3 regions of the Bacillus sp. WC2507 genome follow, and region 3 is predicted to be linked to each of the others. Evidence: predicted binding sites of a transcription regulator. Region 3 holds the regulator's gene; each other region holds the start of a gene.
The links. Region 3 encodes Rex, which represses fermentation and respiration genes when NADH is low (regulators of the CRP and FNR family bind a similar motif). Its sites were predicted from a motif close to TTGTGAAATATTTCACAA; they were not measured.
Positions count from the first base shown of each region.

Region 1: a site for Rex is predicted at 1,770-1,787, ahead of hcp (hydroxylamine reductase). Genes of this name have one in related genera too.
Region 2: a site for Rex is predicted at 4,638-4,655, ahead of ACUN28_RS22845 (formate/nitrite transporter family protein). Genes of this name have one in related genera too.

Region 1 is NZ_JBQXPN010000001.1:2,318,521-2,324,820, reverse strand. It holds gene hcp (hydroxylamine reductase) at 419-1,705, opposite strand; gene bla2 (BcII family subclass B1 metallo-beta-lactamase) at 2,323-3,093, opposite strand; gene ACUN28_RS12265 (DUF3784 domain-containing protein) at 3,290-3,580, shown strand; gene ACUN28_RS12260 (hypothetical protein) at 3,610-3,891, opposite strand; gene ACUN28_RS12255 (hypothetical protein) at 4,025-4,219, shown strand; gene ACUN28_RS12250 (serine hydrolase domain-containing protein) at 4,331-5,368, shown strand; gene ACUN28_RS12245 (hypothetical protein) at 5,405-5,653, opposite strand; gene ACUN28_RS12240 (glyoxalase superfamily protein) at 6,043-6,300, opposite strand, start outside.
Region 2 is NZ_JBQXPN010000001.1:4,326,767-4,333,066, reverse strand. It holds gene ACUN28_RS22870 ((Fe-S)-binding protein) at 1-365, shown strand, start outside; gene ACUN28_RS22865 (LutB/LldF family L-lactate oxidation iron-sulfur protein) at 382-1,803, shown strand; gene ACUN28_RS22860 (LutC/YkgG family protein) at 1,803-2,513, shown strand; gene ACUN28_RS22855 (prepilin peptidase) at 2,626-3,348, shown strand; gene ACUN28_RS22850 (cyclic-phosphate processing receiver domain-containing protein) at 3,363-3,674, shown strand; gene ACUN28_RS22845 (formate/nitrite transporter family protein) at 3,702-4,553, opposite strand; gene ACUN28_RS22840 (TerC family protein) at 4,757-5,551, opposite strand; yybP-ykoY riboswitch at 5,642-5,807, opposite strand; gene ACUN28_RS22835 (TrkH family potassium uptake protein) at 5,846-6,300, opposite strand, start outside.
Region 3 is NZ_JBQXPN010000001.1:16,658-22,957, forward strand. It holds gene groES (co-chaperone GroES) at 1-195, opposite strand, end outside; gene ACUN28_RS00090 (CPBP family intramembrane glutamic endopeptidase) at 597-1,346, shown strand; gene ACUN28_RS00095 (YdiK family protein) at 1,343-1,531, shown strand; gene ACUN28_RS00100 (redox-sensing transcriptional repressor Rex) at 1,564-2,193, opposite strand; gene ACUN28_RS00105 (ABC-F family ATP-binding cassette domain-containing protein) at 2,381-4,315, shown strand; gene tsaD (tRNA (adenosine(37)-N6)-threonylcarbamoyltransferase complex transferase subunit TsaD) at 4,756-5,772, opposite strand; gene rimI (ribosomal protein S18-alanine N-acetyltransferase) at 5,772-6,215, opposite strand; gene tsaB (tRNA (adenosine(37)-N6)-threonylcarbamoyltransferase complex dimerization subunit type 1 TsaB) at 6,229-6,300, opposite strand, start outside.

The DNA of each region.
Region 1 (6,300 bases), 2.3 Mb from region 3:
AAATCCGCTATTACCTATTGTTTACTGAAAATATTTTGAGAAACAACACTACTCAGTATCACCTACTACAACTACATTGTATGACTGAGTAGTCGTAAATGTCAACTCATTTTCAAAATTTTTCTAAAATCCCCTATTACCTATTATTTACTGAAAATATTCTGAGAAACAACACTACTCAGTATCACCTACTACAACTACATTGTATGACTGAGTAGTCGTAAATGTCAACTCGATTTTTATATTTTTCTAAAATCAACTATTACCTATTAGATACAGCCAATTTTCTTTTGGAAGAAATTTCGCCACATACCTATCCCGCTAAGAAAAAAATACCCCAAAACAAATATTCTACATTTTTGTTTTGGGGCGCTATAGGCTAGCTCTTCTTATTAATAAAGACAGAATTATTCTTTTGTTACGATAACATCATATCCATATCTTCCGCTGCAGTTGTAATGAGTTTTAAACCGAATGTTTCTTGTAATACATCAAGCACGCCAGGTGAAATAAATTCAGGCGCCTTTGGACCGATACGAATATCTTGAATTCCAAGACTAAATAGCCCAAGTAAAATAGCAACCGCTTTTTGTTCAAACCATGATAAGACAATACTTACTGGCAATTCATTCACTTCACATTGGAAAGCATCTGCTAAAGCGGCCGCTATTTTCACTGTAGAAATGGAATTATTGCATTGTCCTAAATCAATGTAACGCGGAATCTCCGTACCAGGTACAACACCATAACTCACATCATTAAAACGGAATTTCCCGCAAGAAGTTGTTAAAATAACCGTTTCTGGCGGAAGCGACGTTGCTAATTCACGATAATATTCTCCGCCTTTTCCCGGAGCATCACAACCTGCGATGACAAAGAAACGCTTAATCTTTCCTTCTTTTACTGCATTAATAATTTCCGGAGCTAATGATAATACTGTATTATGATGAAACCCTGTTACTAACTGCTCATCCGACTCCATATGTACTTCTGGAAGTTCAAGCGCTTTTTGAATCAATGGTGCAAAATCATCATTTTCAATTTTTTGTACACCCTCTAAACCGGCAATATCATATGAAAAGAATCGATCAGAGTATGACCCTTTAATTGGCATAACACAGTTCGTTGTCGCTAATATAGCACCTGTAAATTTTTCGAAAAGACGTCGTTGATCATACCATGCCTTACCGATGTTTCCTTTTAAATGTTTATATTTTTTCAGCTGCGGATAACCGTGTGCTGGTAACATTTCAGAATGCGTATAAATATTAATTTCTTTTCCTTCTGTTTGCTTTAATAACTCTTCTAACGCAAATAAATTATGACCAGTAACTACAATTGCTTTACCTTCTACATGGTTTTGTGTAATTTGAACGGGCTCTGGAACACCAAAGTGATTCGTATGCGCCTCATCTAACAACTCCATTACTCGTAAAGCCGATTTCCCTACTTTCATAGCCATATCAATATGTTCTTGTTCATTAAAGTTGGAATTTGTTAATGTCATATACAGTGCTTCTTGCGTCGTAGCATCTACAAATGCATCCGTATACCCTAGCTGAGCAGCATGCGTACGATAAGCTGCAATTCCTTTTAGCCCAAACACAATCGTATCTTGTAAACTTGCTATTGTTTCATTTTTACCGCAAACACCTATTACTTTACATCCGCCTGTTGGCGTTTGTTCACATTGATAACAAAACATGATCATCCCACCCTCTCCCAATCATTCCTTACAAATCAAGCATAATACCCATTAGGAAAAAAGGATGTGATATCAATCACAATAATATATAAAAATTTGTGACAGTTCATATTGTTGACATAATATTTTTATTGACTCTAAAAACATTACTGAAAAATGCACATCTTTGTTGGTACTTTCAAATAGCTAGTTAATAGATTTAGAGAACTATTAACTAGCTATTTTTGATTAAAGATTCTATGAGAAAGTTCTTTATTTACAATACATTTACATTATCTTAACATTGTTTACATTATTTATATGATATATTTATATAGAAAATACTTAAGAAATTTCATTTACATTGTTATCTTTATAATCTCTGATCTGATTGATAAGAGATTATGTTATATTTTCATACCAGGGGTGAATGAGGATGACTGAAACTTTAAAGACACTTATAATGCTTGATGTTACTTACGTTGTTATAGCAATTATGACGGTACTGGTATTTGTATACTTGGAATTAAAATCTCAGTAACGTATGCAGGCGTAATAGACAGGTTCAGCATTTAAATATAGTTAGAAGAAAGCGAGGAGAAAATTGTTTCTCCTCGCTTTTATATTCCAAAAGTTTCTTATTTCAACAAATCCACTGTATGTAAAAGTAATCCTCTGTCTCCTACTTCTCCATGACCAGGTACTACCGAATTTATATTTCTATATCGCTGCAGCACATTCTCAATCGATGTAGACCATTCATTTACATAGGCATCAGCGACGTTTCCTAAATCTTTAGCTTCCGCAGATTTCACTATACAGCCTCCAGCTAAAATTTTATATTGTGGTAACCATACGACAATATTATCTTCTGTATGTCCTTTCCCTGGATAGAACGTTTCTACTTTCATATTTCCAAACTTCAAATTCGTAATAGTTTGTAAATCTCCAAGTGGTTCTTCATATCCATTTTTCTTTGCTAGTTCCGCAGTCAATGCTGTACTATGCGCTTTAATGCCTCTTTCTTTCAACGTTTTTATTCCGCCAATTCGATCAGCGTGCGCATGTGTAATAATAACATCCGTTACGCGCTTCTTAAATTTCTTTTCTACCATCTCTATTAATTCCTTCGTTAACTTATCATCCCAAGAAGAATCGACAAGTACTAACCCTTTAGAAGTAGTAAGAACTAGACCGTTCGAAGGAACTGCTTCCCCGTTAAAATAACCTAACTCCGTATGAACCCATACATTTTTGTTTAACTGAGAAATTGAAATGGTTCCTGTCTCATTTTTTATTACGTTTTGCTCTAGCTTTTGTTCCGCTTTCACAGAAGAAATTGCACTAACAAATTGAGTTGTTCCTAGTAAACTAACACATACCCCTAATTTTAATAATGTATTTTTCATTTTCTCCACCCTTTCTTTCAAACGAAATAGTTATTACCTATAATAGACAATTCATTTCAAATGTTTGTTCCATCTTTTCTTCCATATTTTTCATACCATTAATAAAAAGCGCACAAAATTTTGTACGCTTTAATTTTGTTAAACGTTAATATTCATACTATAATTTATTTACAGTCCTTTAACGGAGGTGTTTTCAATGGCTCTCTTCGCTTCTCCATCATTATTCATACTAGCAATCATTTCATTTGCACTAGCCTATTTCATCGGAGTTAAACAATACACTTGGCTCTTATCAGGATTCAATGAACGCCGTGTACCAAATAAAGTAAAGTTATCAAAAATAGTTGGTCTTTATAATTTAATTGCTGGTGTTATTGCTACAATTGGTAGCGTCTTCCTTACTCCTAATGTAAAAATCGTATTTCCTATCATTATAATTGGCCACGTTATAATCGCTGCTTATGTAAATACACGCATGGTACAGTGAAAAAAGATCACCCAATCGGATGATCTTTTTTATAATTTATCGACATATTGCTTCGCCTCTAGTAAGGAAAAACCAAAAGCTTCTCTTACTCTCTTAACTGCTGTAACTGTTTTACCTTCTTCCGTAAGCTGACGCAACTCTTTATTAATTTCAGGTTCTCTATCTACAATTCCCATTTCTTTCGAAATTAGCTGTAATCTATCTTCCATCCTCTTTAAACGGGCATCATTTTTCTTTTCGATTCTATTTAATTTTTCAGCAATATAAATAAATCCAAAGACTGCTATCGGTATGATCACCCAAAATTCCATGACTATTCCTCCTCATTAGCTTTCATTGGTTTTATTTCACTAACTTATGTAAATTTTACCACAGGACACATTTAATGTATAATAGTAATATACAACACTGTTGATAAAACCTTTTATTTTAGGGGGGCACTTCATGAAAAGATTTTTAAATACGCTACTACAATTTGTAGTTCTTTCAATGGCACTACATTTATTATTTGATATCGTTGGCTGGCTTGTTTTCAATGCGCCAATTCAAAACAAAGAAATCATTATCTCTTTACTAACAACCTCATGGCTTATGTACATGTACCGAGATAAATTTTTTAAAGCATTCACTTCGAATTAACTAAAAGAACTTCATCGATAAAAGATGAAGTTTTTTCTTTTTCTCTCATTCTCTCTATTAACTACTGTATAATAGAACTAATATTCTGTCTTTCATAAGAAAGGAGTCACTATGAACTTAAAAAGTAACACTATATACGAGAAAATGAACCAATATTCCGTTGCAGGTTTAAGCCTTGCCGTTATACGTGATGGTAAACTAGATGAAGCAACTGCCTGCGGAACACTTGAATCTGGAACTAATAGAACTGTTACTACAGATTCCATATTCAATTCTTGTTCTATTAGCAAATTCATCACCGCAATTCTTGTACTAACATTATCAGATCAAGAAATCGTACATTTAGATGAAGACGTAAATGATAGACTCACATCTTGGAACATCCCTACCAATCTATTTACTTCACAAAAAAAGGTCACATTGCGAAACTTGTTATGTCACCAATCTGGAATCATTGATCCTCCTAATAGCTTTGAACATTATCTACTTGCACAAGGGCAACCAAACATGTCTGAACTCCTTGCCGGTAAAACATCATATTGTCCAGTACCGATAGAAATAGCTTATAAACCAGAAAGCGAATTTCACTACTCTGATGCAAACTTTTGTATTATTGAACTACTACTTGAAGATATAACTGGAAAACCATTCACCCTTTTACTTGAAGAATATATCTTTCAGCCACTCCAACTAAAGAATAGTACGGTATTCTCTCCTGAAGATATAAATAAAATGGAGCTCTTTGCTTGCGGGCATAATAAAGATGGCACCATTACAAATGAGAAGTATCCATTTTATCCATTCGCAGCTGCTTCAGGCATTTGGACAACACCCACTGACTTATCAACTTTAGTAATTGAAATCATTCATTCCTTACAAGGAAAGGGCAAACTAAAACTTTCTCAAATAACAGTACAAGATATGATTTCTCCTCAAGGTTGCTCAAAATGGACTGGACTAGGTGTTTTTCTAGATGATTCTAACGAAGACTTACAAATGTATTCACTTGGCTGGGGCGTGGGGTTTCAGTGTATGATGGTATGCTATCCATACCGAGGTAATGGTGCTGTTATTATGACGAATGCTGACTTAGGTGTTCATCAAATGGAAGGGATTATTGGTGACATTTTAAAAACATTATCCTTATAATGAAAATAAAGAAGCTGTTCCTCCCAGCTTCTTTCTCTATATAACATTTTTCGCAACAATTTTTATATGTTCCGGCGCAATAATCTCCGTTATACTTTCTTGGAAATCTTCCCGCAACAATTCTTCAATATGTTCTAGCTGCACTTCAACATGTGTGCATTCTAAATTATGTATATTTAATAGTGCATAATGATCTTTTTTCTTAATTACTAAATATTGATTTTCCTCTGTTACAAGTACCGATCCTAATCGGGCTCCTAGTAGGCGTTGATCATCAAACTTCACAATCATTTCCCCCTTCCTTAATCCAAAATGCAATCACTATGTAATAAAATTACATTTTAGGTAATCTATTCTTTATCAACTATATCATAATTTATTAAAATATAAATATCATATTTCCTTTTACTAAAAATCCCTATTCTTTTATATATTTCGATACAAAAAACTTTCTCAACATAAAATTAGAATTTTCAGTTTTTATTCTCATGAAAATCTATTATAATAAAGTTAATAAATGTTTGACCTCTCCTAATTCATGTACATATGGATGATCAGTAGTTGCTGCTACTGATCTATTTTTTTGCTCCATATCTCTAAGAGTAGTTCATTATTTTATTCGCCAAGCCATTCACTCACCAGTTCAATCTAATAGAGGTTTAGTAATGCTAATACTAAACCTTTTCCTCATAAAATATAATTCTATTTGAAAATGGATCAATCACAGTTAATTCCATTGTATCCCACGGTGTGCTCTCTATATCAGGTTTTGAATAAGCATAATCTTTATTTGATAAAATAGCATAATAACTTTTTAAATCCTCTATTTTCACACGAATCGCACCGCCTGGCGAAGCATCCCCATGATGTTCTGATAAATGTATTACAGAATCCTGTAACGAAATTTGCATATATAATGGCATATGCTCCTC
Region 2 (6,300 bases), 4.3 Mb from region 3:
AAGTTACAGATGTTGGTGCAAGTTTACCAGGGATAGCTACTATTCATAAATCTTGCCATATGACACGCCTGCTTGGAGTAAAAGAGGCACCAGGAATTTTATTATCTAACGTAAAAGGATTAACTGTGAGAGAACTGCCAAACGCACAAAATTGTTGTGGGTTTGGGGGAACGTTTTCAGTGAAGATGACTCCAATTTCTGAGCAAATGGTAGATGAAAAGGTAGATAGTGCAATGGAAACAGGTGCAGATTATTTAATCGGTGCAGATTGTGGGTGTTTGTTAAACATTGGCGGACGTATTGAACGTTTAGGGAAAGAAATAAAAGTAATGCATATTGCTGAGGTACTGAATAGTCGCTCATGAAGGGGGAACATAAGCTATGTCTATGAAAATCAGTGAGAAAAAATTTAATGATCGTGTTGGCGATGGAATTCAAGATTCGTTTATGCGTGGAGCAGTATCTTCTGCGCAAACGCGCTTATATACGAATCGCTTAAAAGCAGCGGACGAATTAGGAAACTGGGAAGAGTGGCGTGAACTAGGTGAACAAATTCGCCAACATACGTTAGAAAATCTTGATTATTACTTAATGCAGTTAAGTGAAAATGTATCAAAAAGAGGCGGACATGTGTACTTTGCGAAAACGAAAGAGGAAGCAGCAAAGTACATTCAAGACGTTGCAAAAAAGAAGCAGGCAAAAAAAGTAGTAAAATCAAAGTCGATGGTAACAGAAGAAATTAGTATGAACCATGCGCTTGAAGAGATTGGTTGTGAAGTGTTAGAAAGTGACTTAGGAGAGTATATTCTGCAAGTAGATAACGATCCACCTTCACATATTATTGCGCCTGCACTTCATAAAAATAGAACGCAAATTCGTGATGTATTTAAAGAAAAGCTTGGCTATGAAAATTCTGATGATCCATACGAAATGACAAAGTTTGTTCGTAAACAACTTCGTGAGAAATTTATGGATGCAGAAATTGGTGTGACAGGTTGTAACTTCGCTGTTGCAAATACTGGTTCTCTTTGTTTAGTAACGAATGAAGGTAATGCAGATCTTGTCATGTCGATTCCAAAAACACAAATTGCAGTAATGGGTATGGAACGTATGGTTCCGACAATGGAAGAATTAGATGTTTTAGTTGGTTTACTATGTCGTAGTGCAGTAGGTCAAAAGTTAACAAGTTATGTAACTGTAGCAGGACCAATTCAAGAAGAGGAAGTAGATGGACCAGAAGAATTCCACTTAGTTGTTGTCGATAATGGTCGTTCTCAAATTCTTGGATCTGAATTCCGCTCAGTATTGCAATGTATTCGTTGTGCTGCTTGTGTTAACGTATGTCCTGTATATCGTCACGTTGGTGGACATTCGTATGGTTCTATATACTCAGGACCAATTGGTGCGGTATTAACACCACTTTTAGGTGGGTATGATGATTACAAAGAGCTTCCTTATGCCTCTAGTTTATGCGGAGCGTGTACAGAAGCTTGTCCAGTAAAAATACCATTGCATGATTTATTATTAAAACATCGTCAAGTTATCGTTGAGCAAGAAGGGCGTGCTCCACTTGCGGAAAAATTAGCAATGAAAATGTTTAGTATGGGCGCATCTTCAGCAGCTTTATATAAAATGGGATCAAAAATGGCGCCAGCAGCAATGAGTCCATTTACATCTGGTAACCGTGTATCAAAAGGTGTTGGGCCACTTAAAAACTGGACAGATATTCGTGAATTCCCGGCTCCAAGTAAAGAACGATTCCGTGATTGGTATAAAGACCATAAGAAAGGCGGGGACAAATAATGACAGGATTAATTCAAAACCGTGAGTCCTTTCTAGATAATATTGCAAAAGAACTTGGACGTGAGCGGAAAACGGAAGGCGTAAAGCGTCCAGCATGGAAAAGTAATGTGAATGTAGAAACGCTAAAAGATTATTCACAAGAAGAATTGTTAGAAGTATTTAAAAATCAATGTACAAACATTCATACAACTGTAGTGGAAACGACAAATGACCGTTTGCGTGAAGATATTCAAAAAGTAATCATGGAAAACGGCGGGGGACCTATTTTATTATCAGCAGATGACCGTTTTGATTCTTATGGATTGACTTCTTTATTTAAAGAAGAACTTCCAAAGCGAGATGTTGAAGTAAATGTATGGGATCCAGAGAGAAAAGAAGAGAATATGCGTATAGCGGAAAGGGCGAATATTGGAATCGCATTTAGTGATTATACTTTAGCTGAATCTGGTACGATTGTTGTACAAAGTCATAAAGGCCAAGGTCGTTCTTTACACTTTTTACCGACTGTATACTTTGCTATTATTCCACGTGAAACACTTGTGCCTCGTATTACACAAGCAGTTCAGGATATGAACACACGTGTAGAAAATGGCGAGACAGTGGCATCTTGTATTAACTTTATTACAGGACCTAGTAACTCGGCAGATATTGAAATGAATCTTGTTGTCGGAGTACATGGACCATTAAAAGCAGTATATTTCATCGTATAAAAGAGGGGAAAGCAGGCCAGAAAATGGCCTGCTTTTTTAATAGAATAGAGATAATATAAAGTAGAAGTTCTCTCCTTTTTTTGCTATGTTCTTCTGGAAAGGAGAGGAAGGGATGTTCACTTATTTATATGCATTGTTAGTGGGGATGGTGTTTGGTTCTTTTTTTATGTTAATTGCGATGAGAGTTCCACTAGGTGAGTCTATCATTACCCCGCGTTCACATTGTTATTATTGTAAGTATGTGCTGAAGCCAAAAGAATTGATTCCAATCATTTCATTTTGTATACAAAGAGGACGTTGTACGAATTGTAAGAGGGAAATTTCAATTTTGTACGTAGTATTTGAACTTGTAACCGGAATGATATTTCTTCTTACTGTATATATGATTGGGGTGGAACGAGAGCTTATCATCATTTTATCGCTTTTTTCGTTACTTCTTATTATTTCAATTACAGATTACATATATATGTTAATCCCTAATCGTATTTTAGCTTGGTTCGCCTGTTTACTCATTTTAGAATGTGTTTTTGTACCGTTAGTCACTTGGACAGATAGTATAGTTGGTAGTGGGGTTATATTCATTTTGTTATATTGCATGCAAAAAATATATCCAGAAGGGCTTGGTGGAGGAGATGTAAAATTACTTTCGTTACTTGGATTTATAGTGGGACTGAAAGGGATTTTTATGATTTTATTTTTAGCATCTTGTTTTAGTCTCTGTTTCTTTGGGGCTGGTATAGTATTAAAACGTATGAAAATGAGGACCCCAATTCCGTTTGGCCCTTTTATTAGCCTTGGGGCAATATGTTACATGTTGGTCACGTATACAAAATAGAGAGGGGATAGAGAGTGAACGTATATATGGATGATCAAAGAAGTTGTCCGTACGGGTATGTGCCCGCAACTACAGTAGAATGTGCCTTGCAAATGGTTCGGGATTATGATGTGAATATTCTTTCCCTTGATTTCAATATGGGGTGGGGAGAAAAAAGTGGATTAGATTTTGTAGAGGTTTTTTGTAAAGAGGGGTTATACGTAAATGAAATTCACCTTCATACGAATGATGTCATCGGTATGTACAAGATGAAACAGAGAATTAATAAGGGAAAGGAAGAAGGAGAGATTAATCCTAATCTTGTTGTTAAATATGTGGGGAGCTAAAAACTCCAAAGTAAAACTTTGGAGTTTTTAATGTTTCATATGTGCTTGTAAAGGAATAATCTCTTCTTGTTGAGCTGCTGCGATTTCAGTTTCTTCCTGTTGAACTTCAGGTGTTTTCTTTGTTAAGTAGTGGTATACCATACCGACAAATACAGACCCGCCAATAATGTTACCAATTGTAACTGGAATTAAATTATGAATAGCACCTGCAAAAGAAATTGTCTCCGGATGCGGTGAAACTAAAGATAAAGCAAATAGTGATAAGTTTGCGATGCTATGCTCGTAACCAGATAAGAAGAATGTGAAAACGAGTAGCATCATCATCATAATTTTTGCTGTATCACCTTTAACTTGAGAAGGTAAGAAACAAGCAAGACATACAAGCCAGTTACATAAAATTGCTTTAAAGAATAATTGTATTGTAGGTGTATTCATTTTTCCTTCCACTACTTTATTCATGAAATGACCGTGATCAATTGCTCCGAAAATGCCAGTTGCGTAAAATAGTAAGGCAAAGAATAAAGCGCCAGCTAAGTTACCTGCATAACAAGCAACCCAGTTACGAAGTGTATCAGAAATCGTTGTTTCTTTCCGTAAAGTTGCCACTGTGAAATACATTGTATTTCCAGTAAACAATTCAGCACCGCCATATATAATAAGTACGAGGGCAATTCCGAAAAACATAGAAGCAGCTAAATAAGTTGCTGGTGAATCTGCAATGTGAAAAAAGTTACCTAATTTAAAACATAGTACAATAATAAAGCCGATATAAATACCCGCAAGTGCGGCACGAATGAAATATTGCATCGGGTTTGTATCTAGCATTTGTTTTTTGCTCTTAGCCAGTTTGACAACATAATCTAATCCTTGTTCTAGCATGAGTAATACGCTCCTTTAGTACATCATCTATAAATACTCCTTATATGAATAAAGTACATGGATTCGGTCATAGTTTCAATGAGTTTGTGCAATGTTTCACAAAAAGGACATACATATATAAGGAAAACGCTTACAAAAAATAGTATAATGGAATTTTTTCTGGACATAGAGAGGGGACAAGGAAAAGAGAAAAAGCGCTGTAATTACAGCGCTTTTTCGTCTAAATTCTTTTCTACTTTTACTTCTACTTCTTTCGAGAAGAACCAACCACCAACTGCGATTCCGACTAATACAATCCAGAATGTAAGCTTCCACGGAGTGGATTCTGGGAATGAATGTGGAATTACATTTAATGCAGGGTGTGCTAATGTATAAACTGCTAGCTTCACACCAACCCAACCTACAATTAAGAATGCTGCAGTTTCAAGTCCTGGTTTACGTTTTAAGATTTGTACGAAAGCAGTTGCTGCAAATCGCATAATGATTAATCCGATAAGTCCACCTACAAAGATAACAACGAATTGCCCAGTATCAAGACTACCAATTGTACCTAATCCTGTTTTTGGTAAAGTCATTGCTAATGCAACAGCAGCTAAAATTGAATCAACTGCGAAGGCGATATCAGCAACCTCAACTTTAAATACAGTCCACCAAAAATTCTCTTGTTTTTTCTTTGCTTCTTTTTCTTCTGTTTCTTCATCTGTATTCTTTTTAACATACGTTTTAAATAAGTGATTACCAGCGATAAACATAAGGTAAATGGCACCAATTGCTTGCACTTGCCATACATCGACTAAGAACGAGATCATAAATAACGATCCGAATCGGAAAACAAATGCCCCCGCTAATCCATAAAATAGTGCTTTCTTTCGTTTTTCTTCTGGTAAATGTTTTACCATAATTGCAAGAACAAGCGCGTTATCAGCCGCTAAAATCCCCTCAAGTGCAATTAGGATGAGTAATACCCAACCATACTCCAATAATAATGATACATCCATGTACATTCTCCTCTCATTTCTATAAGTACTAAATAAGTGAAGAATTTCCCCACTATTTAGTTTCCCCATACTCCTGCCTATTAACTTTGGAAGAATTTGGTAATGAATACAAAAAAGACCTCTGCCGTTAATAGGCAAAGGTCTTGCTAGACATATGTAATGAAAATGCCAACAAAGCCGGAAGAACTAAGTTCTACGTAATGACGACTTTGTTTCCAAGAAAGATTCTTGGACGCTACTCCCCTTTGGAGATATGCTATTGTACTCTCATTATATGGATAATTTATACGGTTGTCAACCTGTTAAAATATCTTCATTCGGATATTTTATTTTTTGTTTCTTTTTACGTGCAAAAGAAAAAGCCAATGTTAAAGGTCCCATCTTCCCAAAAAACATCATAAAGATGATAATAGCTTTTCCAATCATAGTTAAGTGTGGTGTGAAATTCATACTGAGACCGACAGTTCCAAATGCTGAAAATACTTCGAAAGCACTCATCAATAGAGGAACTCGCTCAGTAATACTTAAAATTAAAATAGCAAAAAAGATAAATGAAATGGAAATAATCGTGATGGTCAATGATTTGACGATGAGAGTATCTTTAATAGATTTTTTAAACACGACAATATCATCTCGTTCTTGTAAAAATTTAAATACCCCAAAAAACATGATTAAAAATGTTGTTAACTTAATTCCGCCACCAGTTGAAGCACTGCCAGCCCCAATAAACATTAGGAGCATCATTAATA
Region 3 (6,300 bases):
GATGATAAGATCACCTGCTGCTACCTCTAAAGCAACACGCTCACCATTTTCAAGCACTCGACCAGTACCTACTGCAATAACTTTACCCTCTTGTGGTTTTTCTTTTGCAGTGTCTGGTAATACAATACCACTTGCTGTTTTTTCTTCTGCTTGAACAAGCTCAATTACAACGCGATCACCTAATGGCTTTAGCATGAACAATAACCTCCTCATTTTGTTATGTAAATTTTATTTATTAGCACTCAACTCACCCGAGTGCTAACACACTTATAATAATAAATAATCTCAATTTCTTTTGCAAGTAAAAAAATCATAATTTTTTCGCAAATTAAGCTATACACTTTTCTATATAGAGTCCCTCTTCTTCTACCTTTACTATATGAATCGTTGTTTCCACTACTCGTATGTTACAATATGAAAGGACACCCTAAGTTGTTTTCGCTATACACACAACTTTCTCCTGTCTTCTATTATCATTTCAAATAAGGATTTACGAAAAAAACATAATTTAAGTGAGGTTTATATCGTAGGTAGCATACTTACATGTTATCCTACCTTATCTCATACACTAGAGTTAGAAAGGATGGTTAAACCATTTGAAAAAACAATATTGGTGGGTTATCGTTACATACATTTTAATGCAGTTATCATCCATTGCTGGATTACCACTTCTGCTGAAAACTGGACTTTATGATAACAGGGGATTTACTAGAGAAGAGAAATTTCAACTCATAACTGGACACTGGGCAATCATTAGCTTCTTTATTGCATTATGTATCGTACTTTGGTTACTTAAAGCTGATATTCGCGACAGACATTTAGATACAAAGCGCTCTACTGTTCCAGCTACGATTGGTTGGATTTTTATCGGATTCTTCTTAGCATTTTTCTCGCAAAGTATTGCCGGTATGATCGAAATGTATGTATTAGGTATTAAACCTGGATCTGAAAATACAGCGAGACTTATGGATATCGCAAGAACGACACCTTGGTTCCTTATCGTTATATCTATAATAGGACCTATTTTGGAAGAAATCGTATTTAGAAAAATTTTATTTGGTACACTGTATAAGAAGTTTAATTTCTTTATTGCTGCTATCATTAGTTCTCTCGTATTCGCAGCAATTCATTTTGATTTTACTCACTTATTGGTATACACTGCTATGGGGCTCGTATTCGCCTTTTTATATGTAAAAACGAAGCGCATTATCGTTCCAATTGCAGCCCATGTTGCAATGAATACATTAGTTGCAATTGCTCAAGTTTTAGTGAGTAATGAACAAATTCAAGAAATGATTAAAGAAGCTGAAAAAATGCAAGGCTTTATCGGAGGATTTTTAGTATGAGAAACTCGCCATTATTCATGGCTGCATTGTACTTCCTTCTTGGATGTATCTTTACACGCTTCGCCATTACGAACGTAACAGATACAATCTGGAATATGTGGACAATACTATTTGCAGTTATGGCAACAATTGATTTTAATTTGGCACTTCGCCTTATCTTAGTTAAATTCACAAAGAAAAAATAATAATAAAACGCAGAGGTCGCTTCCTCTGCGTTTTATTGTGGATAATTCTTCAAAAAGTAAACAAGTGTTTGTAATTCTACTGCTAAATCAATATGATGAATTCTTATATTGTCTGACACATTTAAGCGCGCTGGTGTGAAATTTAAAATACCATGCACGTTCGTTTCCGCCAATCTATCTGCTACAGATTGTGCTACTGTAGCGGGTACTGTTAATATTGCCACTTGTATATCAGTTGATAAACGTTCTTCTAATTCATCTAAATGATATACAGGAATGCCCCCGATTTCTGTTCCGACTTTCTCTTCACTAACGTCAAACGCCATTTCAATTTTTGTATTATTGTTTTTCGTGAAATTATAATGTAAGAAAGCGGTCCCTAAATTACCTACTCCAATAAGTGCTACACGTGTTATATCATCTTGGTCGAGTGTTTCACGGAAAAATGATAATAAATAATTTACGTTATATCCATAACCCTTTTTCCCTAACGCTCCAAAATATGAAAAATCTCTTCGAATCGTTGCGGAATCAACCTTTACCGCTTCGCTCAATTCGGCTGATGAAACACGTTGCTTACCAGAAAGAGATAAGTTTTGGATAAATCGATAGTATAGAGGCAATCGTTTGGCAGTGGCCTGTGGAATTTTGTGCTGATCCATATAACCTCTCCTCTCTTCCTATCTTTATTCATATGCTTGAATCAAATACAGAAGTTTAGCACTCATGAATTTCCCTGTATAATAAAGAAAAGAAGTATTCTCTCTTTATTTTAAACTATACACTATTTTTAGTATGATTGAGAAATATAAACATGGCAAAGTTAAGAAATTATTTGAGGTGAAAACATTGATTTTATTACAAGTAAACGCGCTTTCGAAATTATACGGTGCAGAAACGATTCTTGCAAACATAAAATTGGAAGTTCAAACGAAAGATCGTATCGCATTAGTCGGACGAAATGGAGCCGGAAAATCTACATTATTAAAAATAATAGCTGGTGAGCTATCCCATGATGGTGGCGAAATTATAAAACCGAAAGATGTCTCCATCGGATATTTAGCTCAAAATACCGGGTTAGAAACATCTTTAACAATTTGGGATGAAATGTTAACCGTCTTTACACACTTGCAGCAAATGGAGACAAAACTTCGAAGGCTAGAGCAAGAGATGGGAAAAGAAGAAAACTTTTCAAACGAGGCTATATATGAAAGATTATTAGCTGATTACGATCAATTACAATTAGATTATAAAGATCAAGGTGGCTATCAGTACGAAGCAGATATTCGTTCGATTTTAAGCGGGCTTGGCTTCCCAGTTGAAACGCATCAGACGACGATTTCTACATTAAGCGGTGGACAAAAAACTCGATTGGCTCTCGGTAAATTATTATTAACGAAACCGGACTTACTTATTTTGGACGAGCCTACAAACCATTTAGATATCGAAACATTAACATGGCTTGAACAATATTTACAAGGCTATCCTGGCGCAATACTAATCGTTTCCCATGACCGTTATTTCTTAGATAAACTCGTTACACAAGTATATGAAATTTCGAATAAAGAGAGCAGACGATTTGTTGGTAACTACAGTAAATATTTAGATTTAAAATCAGCGCTATACGAGCAAGAAATGAAACGTTATGAAAAGCAACAGGATGAAATTGCTAAGCTTGAGGACTTCGTTCAAAAAAATATAGCTCGTGCATCTACGACAAAACGTGCGCAAAGCCGTCGTAAACAATTAGACCGAATGGAATTATTAACAAGACCATTAGGTGATTCTAAGTCAGCATCCTTCCACTTCGATATTGAAAAACAAAGCGGAAATGATGTTTTACAAGTAAAGGATGCAACCATCGGCTATGATGAGGATCCGATTATTGAACATGTAACAATGCGCTTAACTCGCGGGGATAGTGTTGCTTTAGTTGGACCGAACGGAATCGGGAAATCCACATTGTTAAAATCACTTGTGAATAAGTTACCTCTACTAAATGGTGATGTTTCTTTCGGATCCAATGTCTCTGTTGGCTATTATGATCAAGAACAAGCTAACTTAACATCTTCTAAGCGAGTTTTAAATGAATTATGGGATGAATATCCATTGCAGCCTGAAAAAGAAATTCGCACGATACTAGGTAACTTCTTATTCACAGGAGATGATGTATTAAAGCCCGTATCTTCTCTTAGTGGTGGACAAAAAGCTCGATTAGCTCTTGCAAAACTTATGATGCAAAAATCGAATTTATTAATTCTCGATGAGCCTACGAACCATCTCGATTTAAATAGTAAAGAGATTTTGGAGAATGCTTTAATTGATTACCCAGGAACTCTTCTATTCGTATCACATGACCGCTACTTTATTAATCGTGTAACGACAACTGTTATTGAGTTATCAACAGAAGGTGCACAGGAATATCTAGGGGATTACGATTACTACGTTGAAAAGAAGAATGAGATGATCGAACGTGCAGAATTTGAACAACAAGAACAGCAAGAAAATCAGGCACCTGTTCAAAAAACTGTAGCTCAAGAAAAATTAAATTATCTCGAAGAAAAAGAGCGTAAACAATTAGAGCGTCAACGCACTCGGAAAATTGAGGAACTAGAACAAAACATCATAGAATTTGAAGAAGAAATTGCTACGTTAGAAGATCAACTTTGCTTACCAGAAATATATGCAGATTATGAAAAGGCTAGTGAAATTACAACGAAAAAGCAAACACTACAAGAGCAACTGGAAGCTTGTATGGCAGAATGGGAAGAATTGCATTTATAAAAGTATTGATAAAGAGGATGTCTCATAAGTCGGGATTTTTGACTATGCGACATCCTTTTTATCTTCTAGTTGGAATCAACGTCATATTGTCAAAACGATTTTTTAAACAAATCAACGATTCGACACAAAATATCAATTTGCCGACAAAGTTTGACAATGTTAGCGACATCTATAATTAGAGCATATTTCAAAATGTTTTTTAAGGATATCTTCTTGTTTTTTATTTCCCAAAAAAGAATACATTTAAAGGTCAGACTTCATCTACTTTATCCACAAGTTTATGCACATATCCACCTTTATAAAATAAACCTCAAAATTACTTTTCCACATTATCCACAATCAACGAAAAAGTTATCAACATTTTATATACACAACAAAACCCACATTATCAACAGATAATATGGGTTTTATCCACAGGCTGTGGTTAATTTTGTGCATAACTATGCTTCAATATCTAATCCTGGATTTGCATTTAAAGCTAATGTAGCACGTTTTCCTTGTTCATATGCAATTGTACCTGCCGCTGCAATCATTGCCGCATTATCGGTACATAAAGATAGCGGAGGAATAATTAGCTCAATATTTTCTTTTGGCGCAAATTCTGCTTCCAAACGTGCGCGAAGTCCTTTATTCGCAGCTACTCCACCCGCAAGAAGCAGTTGCTTTACGCTATACGCTTCTGCTGCACGAGATGCTTTCGTTACAAGCACATCTATTACACTCTCTTGGAAACTTGCTGCTAAATCTTCCGGTGCAATTTCTATCCCACGTTGTTTTGCGTTATGCACAGTGTTGATAACTGCGGATTTCAATCCACTGAAACTGAAATCATACGAATCAGGTTCTAGCCATGCACGAGGCAAATCAATTGTCGGCTTTCCTTCATGCGCAAGGCGATCAATATGAGGACCACCTGGATATGGCATAGATAACGTACGAGCTACTTTATCATATGCCTCTCCAGCTGCATCATCTCTTGTTTCACCAATTACTTCGAATGAACCATGTTCTTTCATATAAACAAGCTCTGTATGCCCACCAGATACAACAAGTGATAGTAGTGGGAATTGAACTTCTTTTACTAAACGGTTCGCATAAATGTGACCAGCAATATGATGAACACCCACTAGAGGAATATCATGTGCAAAAGCCACTGCTTTCGCTGCATTTACCCCTATTAAAAGTGCCCCTACTAAACCAGGTCCTTCTGTTACAGCAATTGCATCAATATCATCAAATGTGATATTTGCTTCTTTTAAAGCTTCTTCTAACACAACTGTAATTTCTTCTACATGATGACGAGATGCAATCTCTGGTACAACCCCGCCAAAACGTTTATGACTTTCAATTTGTGATGCAACGACATTCGCAATAATTTCCGTTCCATTTTTAACAACTGCTACTGCTGTTTCATCGCAACTTGTTTCAATACCAAGTATAATCGTATTTTTTCCCATTATATATTCACCCACATTACGAGACCATCTTCCTGATTGTCTGCATAGTATCGTTTACGAATTCCACCATTTTGAAATCCGTATTTTTTGTATAACTGTTTTGCTACTTCATTTGATACACGTACTTCAAGTGTCATCGTTTTTACCCCTAGGTCTTTCGCTTCGGAAATAACTTCTTTCAATAAACCATCTCCTAGCTTTTGACCTCTGTATTCTGGCAAAATAGCTATATTTGTTATATGTGATTCATCAATAATTATCCACAATCCACAATATCCAACTACACGGCCATCTTTTTCTAGCACAACATAATGTGCATGTTCATTCATCGTTAACTCACGGTGAAAGGCATCTGCAGTCCAAGGAGTTGAAAAAGATGCTTCTTCAATAGCTACAATTTGAGCGATATCATCAAGTTCCATCTTTCTAAATATCATATCCATCTTCTCCAAGCTCCTACTTGTTTTGACTTTCTAACCACTTTGTTTCAGCTTCAGCTAAACGAAGATAACTAGGAACAAATGAATG